Regions from separate parts of the Staphylococcus sp. 510 genome, predicted to be linked through region 3. Evidence: riboswitches for the same ligand, from Rfam matches in the RefSeq annotation. Region 3 holds a riboswitch; each other region holds the start of a gene.
What was found. A riboswitch is a leader RNA that binds a small molecule or an ion and turns the genes downstream of it on or off. The one in region 3 is predicted to bind thiamine pyrophosphate.
Positions count from the first base shown of each region.

Region 1: linked by a shared signal. The riboswitch ahead of tenA (thiaminase II) and the one ahead of AC2D8K_RS03810 (ECF transporter S component) in region 3 are both predicted to bind thiamine pyrophosphate.
Region 2: linked by a shared signal. The riboswitch ahead of AC2D8K_RS09615 (thiamine phosphate synthase) and the one ahead of AC2D8K_RS03810 (ECF transporter S component) in region 3 are both predicted to bind thiamine pyrophosphate.

Region 1 is NZ_JBXVVK010000012.1:60,976-64,267, forward strand. Features, by position in the region: gene AC2D8K_RS10000 (transglycosylase family protein) at 301-1,032, shown strand; TPP riboswitch at 1,196-1,297, shown strand; gene tenA (thiaminase II) at 1,374-2,063, shown strand; gene thiD (bifunctional hydroxymethylpyrimidine kinase/phosphomethylpyrimidine kinase) at 2,056-2,877, shown strand; gene thiM (hydroxyethylthiazole kinase) at 2,870-3,292, shown strand, end outside.
Region 2 is NZ_JBXVVK010000011.1:92,336-95,627, reverse strand. Features, by position in the region: gene AC2D8K_RS09620 (pyruvate MFS transporter) at 1-1,005, opposite strand, end outside; TPP riboswitch at 1,403-1,512, shown strand; gene AC2D8K_RS09615 (thiamine phosphate synthase) at 1,584-2,174, shown strand; gene thiO (glycine oxidase ThiO) at 2,167-3,282, shown strand; gene thiS (sulfur carrier protein ThiS) at 3,266-3,292, shown strand, end outside.
Region 3 is NZ_JBXVVK010000003.1:171,572-174,863, forward strand. Features, by position in the region: gene AC2D8K_RS03805 (ABC transporter ATP-binding protein) at 1-1,126, opposite strand, end outside; gene AC2D8K_RS03810 (ECF transporter S component) at 1,139-1,714, opposite strand; TPP riboswitch at 1,802-1,903, opposite strand; gene graF (glycopeptide resistance-associated protein GraF) at 2,163-2,297, opposite strand; gene auxA (lipoteichoic acid stability factor AuxA) at 2,451-3,292, shown strand, end outside.

The DNA of each region.
Region 1 (3,292 bases), on a different contig from region 3:
AGAAAAAGGTCGTTTTTGTATCCATATTTTACTTTAAAAATGACATATTTGCGTCAGAATTATCTGATAGATTTCATTTCTATTACATACATATCACAGATATATAACCTTTATAAACTGTCATGGCAGTTTTCAAAAGGTATATATATTAATATTACACCTCTAAACGATGTAATTAGGACGTAAAAAAAAGGCTTCCTTTTTTATTTGGCTGTAACCTGCAGTGTATTTATAGATGTTAAAGTTGTATTTGTAAATTAGTTAAAGAAAACAAATCACTTTTAGGAGGATTTTTTAATAATGAAAAAGACAATTATCGCATCATCATTAGCAGTAGGATTAGGCGTTGTAGCAGGTAACGCTGGACACGACGCACATGCAAGTGAAGCAAATATCAACGAAGCTGAATTAGCTCAAAAAGCACAATCAAATGATCAATCATTAAATGAAAGCCCTATCCAAGAAGGCGCTTATAACTATACATTCGATTATAATGGTTTCACATATCATTTTGAATCAGATGGTACAAACTTCTCATGGTATTTCCACCAATCTGGTCAATCAAATGAAGCTTCAAATACTCAAGCTCAACCACAACAAGATGTAAGTGAACAAGCTTCAGCATCAACTAACCAAACTTCTGCAGAAGAAGTAAGTAACCAACAACAATCAAACTCAGCTCAACCTGAACAAGTTTCAGCTCCACAAACTGAGCAAACTCAACAACCACAACAAGAAGCTACTACTTCAAACAATGAGTCAAGCTCAAGTGAAGCTTCAAGTGGTTCATCAGTAAACGTAAATGATCACTTAAAACAAATCGCACAACGTGAATCAGGTGGCGACATCCACGCTACAAACCCATCAACAGGTGCTTCAGGTAAGTATCAATTCTTACAATCTACATGGGATTCAGTAGCTCCAGCTGAGTACAAAGGTCAACCAGCTTCTAGCGCTCCTGAACATGTTCAAGACGCAGCAGCTCAAAAATTATACGATACAGCTGGCCCAAGCCAATGGGTAACTGCATAATTTAATTTTTATTAAACATCCTATCATTAGATAGGGTGTTTTTTTAGTTGGTAAATAGTTTGACTTAGTTATATGTTTATTAAAAGGTATATTGTTATACATTTTTTAATAATTGAATTTATGTGTTACATTTGCTATTGTAATAATTGAAAATGATTAAAAATAGAACTACTAGGGGCGCCTATAAAGGCTGAGATGAATTTAATTCAGACCCTTAAAACCTGATTTGGTTAGTACTAACGGAGGAAAGTAGTGTAACATATTAACGGTATTAGGTCGTGCCTTAATTTTGCTACTTTCCAGTTTGGAAAGTAGTTTTTTTATTTCAAGGAGGAAATTTTATGAGTTTTTCTAAAGATTTAAGAGTGGCAGCAGAACCTATTATTGAGGATATTTATAATGATGGTTTCATACAAGATTTATTACATGGTGAATTATCTAAACAAGCGGTAAGACAATATCTACGTGCAGATGCATCTTACTTAAAAGAGTTTGCTAATCTATATGCACTATTAATTCCTAAAGTGCATAATATGGATGACGTTAAATTTTTAGTGGAACAGATTGAATTTTTATTAGAAGGAGAAGTAGAAGCACATGAAATTTTAGCTTCATTCATAAATGAACCATATCATGAGATTGTTAAAGAAAAAGTATGGCCACCAAGTGGTGATCATTATATTAAGCATATGTACTATAATGCCTATGCACATGAAAATGCAGCATATACGATTGCAGCAATGGCACCATGTCCATATGTATATGCGGTAATTGGTAAAAGAGCGATAAAAGACAATCAACTTAATAAAGATTCAATTACGTCTAATTGGTTTGAATTTTATAGTACAGAAATGGATGCACTAGTAAATTTATTTGATGAATTAATGGATCGTTTAACAGAGAATTGTACTTCAGAAGAAAAAGAAGAGATTAAGGAGAATTTCTTACAAAGTACTATTCATGAAAGAAACTTTTTCAATATGGCCTACGTAGATGAAAAATGGAATTTTAGAGGTGACAAATATGAATAAACCTAAAATTGCTTTAACTATTGCAGGTACTGATCCAACTGGCGGTGCTGGAGTAATGGCTGATTTGAAGTCATTTCATTCTTGCGGCGTTTATGGAATGGCAGCAATAACGAGTATTGTCGCTCAAAATACGATGGGCGTAGAACATATTCATAATCTAGAGACATCATGGGTTAAAGAACAATTGGATAGTGTATTTAATGATGAACTTCCTCATGCAATTAAGACAGGGATGATTGCTACAGAAGAGACGATGCAATTAATCAAAAGTTATTTAGAAGATTATCCTACAATTCCATACGTGATTGATCCTGTTATGCTAGCCAAAAGTGGGGATTCGTTGATGGATGATCAAACCAAACAAAAGTTGCAAAGTACATTATTACCTTTAGCTGATGTTGTTACACCTAATATTCCAGAAGCGGAAGAAATCACTGGTATAAAGATTGATACTGAAGAAAACATTCGAAAAGCAGGAGATATATTTATCAATGACATTGGCAGCAAAGGTGTAATCATTAAAGGTGGACATTCTGCCGACTTAAATAATGCTAAAGATTTTTTATTTACAAAAGATGGCGTATACACATTTGAAGATGAACGATTTGATACTAAACATACTCATGGAACAGGTTGTACATTTTCAGCTGTCATTGCTGCTGAATTAGCTAAAGGTCGTAGTATTTATGAAGCAGTTGAAAAAGCTAAAACATTTATTTCTTTGAGTATCAAATATACCCCTGAGATTGGTAAAGGTCGTGGCCCAGTCAATCATTTTGCGTATCTAAAGAAAGTAGGTTTAGATGATGAATAATTTAGAAAAGCTTAGAAATGAGAATCCTTTAATTGTTTGTTATACGAACGATGTAGTTAAGAATTTTACTGCAAATGGTCTATTAAGTATTGGTGCAAGTCCGGCAATGAGCGAGGCACCAGAAGAGGCTGAAGATTTTTATCAAGTTGCAAGTGGATTACTAATTAATATTGGTACGCTTACGCATAATAATGAAGCAGATTTAATTAAGATAGGTAAAATTGCAAATCAACTTGGTACACCAATTGTTTTTGATCCTGTCGCAGTAGGAGCGTCACAATATAGAAAAGATTTTTGTAAAAACTTTTTAAGTGAAGTAAAAGTTGCAGTGATTAAAGGGAACGCTTCAGAAATATTGACACTCATTGATACCAATACAACAATGAAGGGGACTGATGGAGATAGTTCACTAAAT
Region 2 (3,292 bases), on a different contig from region 3:
TAAGCCGAGAGATAACCAGAATATAGTGACATATAAGTTTTCAGTATGTACTGCAAAAAAGATTGATATTGAAAAGACTACAAATCCAAGAATCGCAATGACGCCACGCGCGACGAAACGAGATTTACCAGTATTTAAAATCTTATCTGAAATCGCGCCACCAGATAAAATTAAGAAGAACATTAATAACCATGGTAATGAACTAATTGACATATCTTTAAAATCAACATGGTATTGTTCTGTTAAATATGTTGGTAACCAAATTAAGAATAATGTAATGACGAATTGTACTACAAAGTACTGAATCGCAATCGCATAAAAACTAAAGTGAGTTAAGAAACGTTTCCAAGGTGGTAGTGATTTATCAGTATCTACTATGTCTCTATGTTCAGTAATAAATCGTTTTTCGGCTTCATTGACCATTTTGTGTTGTTCAGGTAAGTCTTTAGCAATAATCGCCCAAAGTACTGCCATCACAATGCCGACTGCACCAAAAATATAAAAGACAGCTTGCCAATTAAATGCATTAACAATTGCAATCGTGACAATCGGTGCTAATACAGGACCAAAATATGAACCTGCTAATAACGCACTTGATGCTCTTCCTTTTTCATTTTTAGCAAACCAATAAGAATTGAACACTGCATTAGACGGATACATAGGTGCTTCTCCCACACCAAATAAAAATCTAACAAAATATAATAAACCATGATGCTTAATCATACCTGTGAGAATTGTGAAAGCACTCCACCATACTAAAGCAATCGTAATCATCTTACGAGGTCCAAATTTCTCTGCTAACATCCCTGAAGGTACTTGCATTAACGCATAACCTAATGAGAAAAATGACGCTAATAAACCAAATTGTGTTTTTGTTAAATGTAAATCTTCCATCATTGGTACTGCAATATATGAGATATTAGATCTATCCATATAGGCTATAACGCCAATGAGAAAGAATGCAATCGCAAAAAACCAACGAACGTTACTTCTTTTTTTATCCATTTCTTTTCCTACTTCCCATAATGATATGTTATTTCTATGTGTTGTCGTTAAGTTTCAGAAATTCCAAATGATGACTGTTTAACTTCTAATCACACATCTATTAAATTCTTGTAGCGCTACAATTTTTATTATAATAGCACGAAATGGAAACGGTTACAATATAAAATTAAAAAATATTCATTATTTATTCAATAAAAATTAACAATACTTACATTTAATTTTCACTATTTAAATAAGCGATTCAATTTCATTTACATCTTCATCTAAATTGATTATTTACATGTACTTATTTTTCATTAAAAGCTAATTATAGATGGTTGCCATGTTTGATACCGACACTAAAAAATAGTAAACTGTATGTAAATTGAAAGCGCTATTCCATCCATACAATTAAATATAAATCCACTGGAAGTGCCTTTGTTTAAGGCTGAGAGTAAAGATGTGACTTTATAATTCCTAGAACCTGATCCAGTTTGTACTGGCGTAGGGAAGTGGCATAGCTATGAATTTAAAGTACTCATTAGCAATTTAACGCTATTTCCCTACTATGTGGAAATAGCGTTTTTTTTGTTGAGGTGATGTATATATTTATTGCGATAACTTATTATAAAGAACTGTCATTACAGGATTTAAAGCATTTTATGACTATAGAGCCGGCCATTGATGGCTTACTCTTTAGAACGCCTATGTCTACTTTGGCGTTACAACGATTTATTACACGACTCATTGCAGTAGGATTTCCCAAAGATAAAATAATGATTCACAGTAATCTTAACTTACTCAAAGCTTTAAATTTGCAGTGTATTCATTTTAAAGAAAATGACAAACGCGCATTTTTATTAAAACAACAATATCCTGAGTTAATCGTCGGTATGTCAACGCATAATATTGAAATGGTTAAGCAATGTCATGCGCATCAATTAGATTATGTCTTTTTCGGTCATATATTCTCTACATCGTCGCACCCAGGTGAACCACCACGAACAAATCAAGAGATTCATGACGTATTCAAGATTGATATGCCTATTTATGCTATAGGCGGAATTTCCCCGTCCACCATTTCACAATTACCTACAGGATTTGATGGTCTATGTGCAATTTCATTTTTTATGACCTCTACTGTTAGTGACATTAACTCTTTAAAAAGGAAGTGGCATTCTCATGCATGATGTTCTTATTATTGGTTCCGGTGTTATAGGTATGTCGATAGCTCGACAACTAAGCCAATCACATTTAGATATTGCTATTGTAGACCGAGATATACCCGGTATGCATGCCTCTTATAAAGCTGGTGGCATGTTAGGCGCTCAAAATGAGTTCACAACTGATAGTGAATTATTTCAATTAGCAGTAGCCTCTAGGTCTTTATTCCCAGAATTAAGTGATGCCCTCTACCATGAAACTGGCATCGACATTGAATTTCAACAATCTGGATTAATTAAAATGGCATCTTCAACCAAAGACGTAGAACGGTTAACTCAACAATATGACTTCCTTAGATCCAAAGATCCTAGCGTTGAGCTACTCTCAGATGATGCGTTATTTAACCTTTCAAATGGTCATATTGAACCAACTGACTTAGCTATATATATTCCAAAAGATGGCCAAATCAACGCTAATCACTATACTAAAGCTTTATTACAATCAGTGATTCAACGAGGTGTGCATCGCTATTATCAAACAGAAGTACAACACATTCATCACAATAATGGTTATTACACAGTTACAACTCATCAAAGCGATATTCATGCTAAAAAAGTAATTGTGGCAGGTGGTGCTTGGTCTACTCAGCTATTAAAAGATTACGCTATACCAAGACAAGTGATTGGTGTTAAAGGTGAGGTATTATTAGTTGAACAACCCTCACTTAAATTAAATCATACTGTGTTCATGACAAATGGCTGCTATATCGTTCCAAAGGAAAAACATCGCTACTTAATTGGAGCGACAAGTGAATTCAACAATTATAGTGTCGGTAATAGTGAGGTTGGTATTTCATGGCTACTCAAACATGCTCAACAACGTATACCTGAGCTATCGCATAGTCATATTCTTAAACAATGGTCAGGCATAAGACCTTACACAGAACATGAATTACCTATCATGGATCAAATTGATGACGGTTTATTTATCATCACTGGTCATTATCGAAACGGTATACTGTTATCCCCTATTATCGGTCAAGATATTGCCAATTGGCTATTATCCGGAATTAAACCAGCAGGCTATTCAGCATTTAGTTTATCAAGGAGTGAGCAAAATGAAGTGTATCATTAACGGAGATTTA
Region 3 (3,292 bases):
GATTTTTAACATTGGTTAAGTCTAGTAAATCTAATAAGTCGAGGGTTTTAGATTCTGCAATAGATGAATCTAAATGGTTAAAATGAATCAATATTTCATCATAGACAGAGTTAGTGATAAATTGAAGTTCTGGATTCTGATACACAAGATACATGTGCTTTGCAGCATCTTTAATTTTACGCAATTCCTGACCTTGAAATGTCATTACGCCTTTATATTTGATTAATTGTAATATGGATTCTAATAATGAGGTTTTACCAGTACCATTTTGACCAGTTATCGTGATCCACTCACCTGAATGAATAGCTAATTGATCCACTTTGAATAAATCTTTCTTATTACGAATAACAGCACCATTTTCAAATTTAAATAATGGCGCTTCAGATGAGGGAGCCATATATTTAGGCTCAGGAGCGTAATGCCATGCATTTGGATGCCACACGCCGTATTCACTAAGTAAATGTTCATAATGCTTTAAAATATGATTTGGCGTATCATCAGCAATAATTTGTCCTTCATAGTTCATTAATAAAACTCTATCCACATGTTGCCAAATATGTTCGACCTTATGTTCGACTATAAGTACTGTTTGGTCTTTCCAGAGCTTGATTAAACGTTGCCATAAATCTGATGTCGCATTAACATCTAACATTGCAGTGGGTTCATCTAAAAATAGCGTATCTGCTTGTTGTAATATGGTTTCAACTATAGCTAATTTTTGCTTCATACCGCCACTTAATTGATTGATTTGTGTATTTTCGTTTACATTTAAATTTACTGATGCTAATGCTTTGCTGATGGCTTCATCCATATCTTGTCTTGGCACTTGTCTGTTCTCTAAAACAAAGGCAAGTTCTTCATAAACTTTAGGCATACAAAATTGTGAATCCGGATCTTGGAAGATAACTCCATTATGCTGATTGATTTGCAATTCGTCATATTTCATAGGTAATTCTATTAAATTGGGTACAATACCACTTAATACATTTAAAAGTGTACTTTTACCAGAACCGGACGGTCCTAGTAAAAGTACTTTTTCTTTATCTTTAATTTCTATATTTAGATTATCAAAAATTTTTCGATATCCATTAGGATATTTCAAACGTAAATTTGTAACTTTCAACACTTTTAAGTCCCCTTATAATGTATCGTAATCATCTTTAGAAGCGGGTCTGAATACTTTAGTTACACCAGTTTGATCCAATGCTTTAACCAATAAATAAGATAATAAACCAGCAATGATAATGCCACTAATCGCACGGAAAACAATGAATAAAATTAAGTTCCATCCAGCAACTTCATTTAAATAACCATAAAAATAGTCGACTGGGAATGAAATAAGTGCAGTCACTAATCCCGCAAGCATAGCTACCATGACTGAACGAGACTGGTATTTGAATATAGCAAAGACAATCTCACAAGCTAAACCTTGTAGTAGGGCATAGATGATTGTAGGTATATCAAATTTACCCATCACAATTGTTTCACCGGCACCTGCAGCAAACTCAGCAAGTAAGGCGATACCTGGCTTAGGAATAATTAAATAACAAACAATCGCAGCCATAAACCATACACCATATGTTAATTGTTCAAGGTGTAAACCAGCGACTTGTGCAACATTATAAAATAGCCACCATAAGTTATAAATAATGGCAAAAATGACAGAGATAAGTACTGTTACTAATATCTCAGAAAGCTTTAAACCTTTTGACATAAAAACATCCTCCTAAAAAAAACGCACAACCATCTCTAGGAAAGTTGTGCGTAAAACATAAGAATATGATTCAACATACGATTATCATCTTTGTTAATTACACTTTCCTACGCTAGTATCTAGCTAGATCAGGTTCAAAGGGTTTGAGGGTTAACCTCATCTCAGTTCAAAACACCCCTAGTGCGTTTATTATTTTAATTTGTCTTTAATGTATGATTTTTCATGTGGATTGTCAAGTTAATAAAATATACAATAAATTAATATTTTTATATGATGTGTGCTTATGAAAGCTCTAAGTCAGTCAATACGTAGTATTAAATATAAAATAGCACAAAGATAATTTAAAATTTCAAATCATCTTTGTGCTATTATTTTTTGTATTTATGTCCCAAATTCATCGTTATTATAGAATATTGGATGATCTAATCGTTAAATAGTCAATTAGTAATTAATTTAATGCGTCATCAATATCTTTTTTAGTTTGTTCTGTATCATTTGTTTTTTCTTCTTTTTGTTCTTTTAATTTCTCTTCTGCTTCTTTGGCTTTTTCAGCTGATTTTTTTGCAAATTCTTCGTTACTCATAATAAATCCACCCCTAATTGTGTTTTATTGTTTACATACACCTTTTACCCAGTTATGCTAATAATAAACTTTTCTAGGTCTATAGACGTATTTAATGATTTATTAAAGACAAGAATAAGTTCTTCATATATAATAACTTTTGAGGTGAATAGTATGTCTTTTCTTAAGAAACACACCGAGATTATATTTAGTTATATCATCGGTATCGTTTCACTTTTCACAGGACTCATTATATTAATTAACTTACCGCTTATTAAACAATTAAATGGAGATAAGAAGGTAAATACACATGTGTATAATATATGGGAATTCCTGAACGCATTTTTCGCTGAAATAATTAAAGTGATGAGTAGATTTATCGGGGGTTTCCCAATTGTAAGTGCCATAATTATTATATTATTTGGTATCTTAGTAATGTTACTAGGTCATACGTTATTTAGAACAATTAAGTATGATTATGATATTTCAATTTTCTTCTTAGTCATAGGGATAATGTATTTCTTAATTACTCTAGTTCTTATGATGCAAGTATATGGGTTCTTTGGTATCGTATTTATTATTCCGTTCATCATACATATCGGTTATATTGTATATAAAGATGAATTGAATAGTGATAATCGAAAGAGTCATTATATGTGGATTATCGTATCATATGGTATCAGTTACCTTATTACGCAAATTGCATTACATGGTCGTATAGATGCTAATGAAATTGAATCTATTGACATCTTAAGTGTTAATATATTCTTTATTATTATGTGGTTATTAGGACAAATGTCAATTTGGAACTTCTTGTTCTTAAGACGTGCGCTACCGCTTACGAAACAAGAATTAGGTGAAGAAGAACCTGAATTATCAAGAACAAGTAAAGGTAATGTCTCGAATCAAACTAAAGTTCACTTAAAACAACTACAAGATAAGACAACAGAATATGCACGTAAAACAAGAAGAAGTGTTGATTTAGAAAAAATTAGAGTTAAAAGGGATAAATTTAA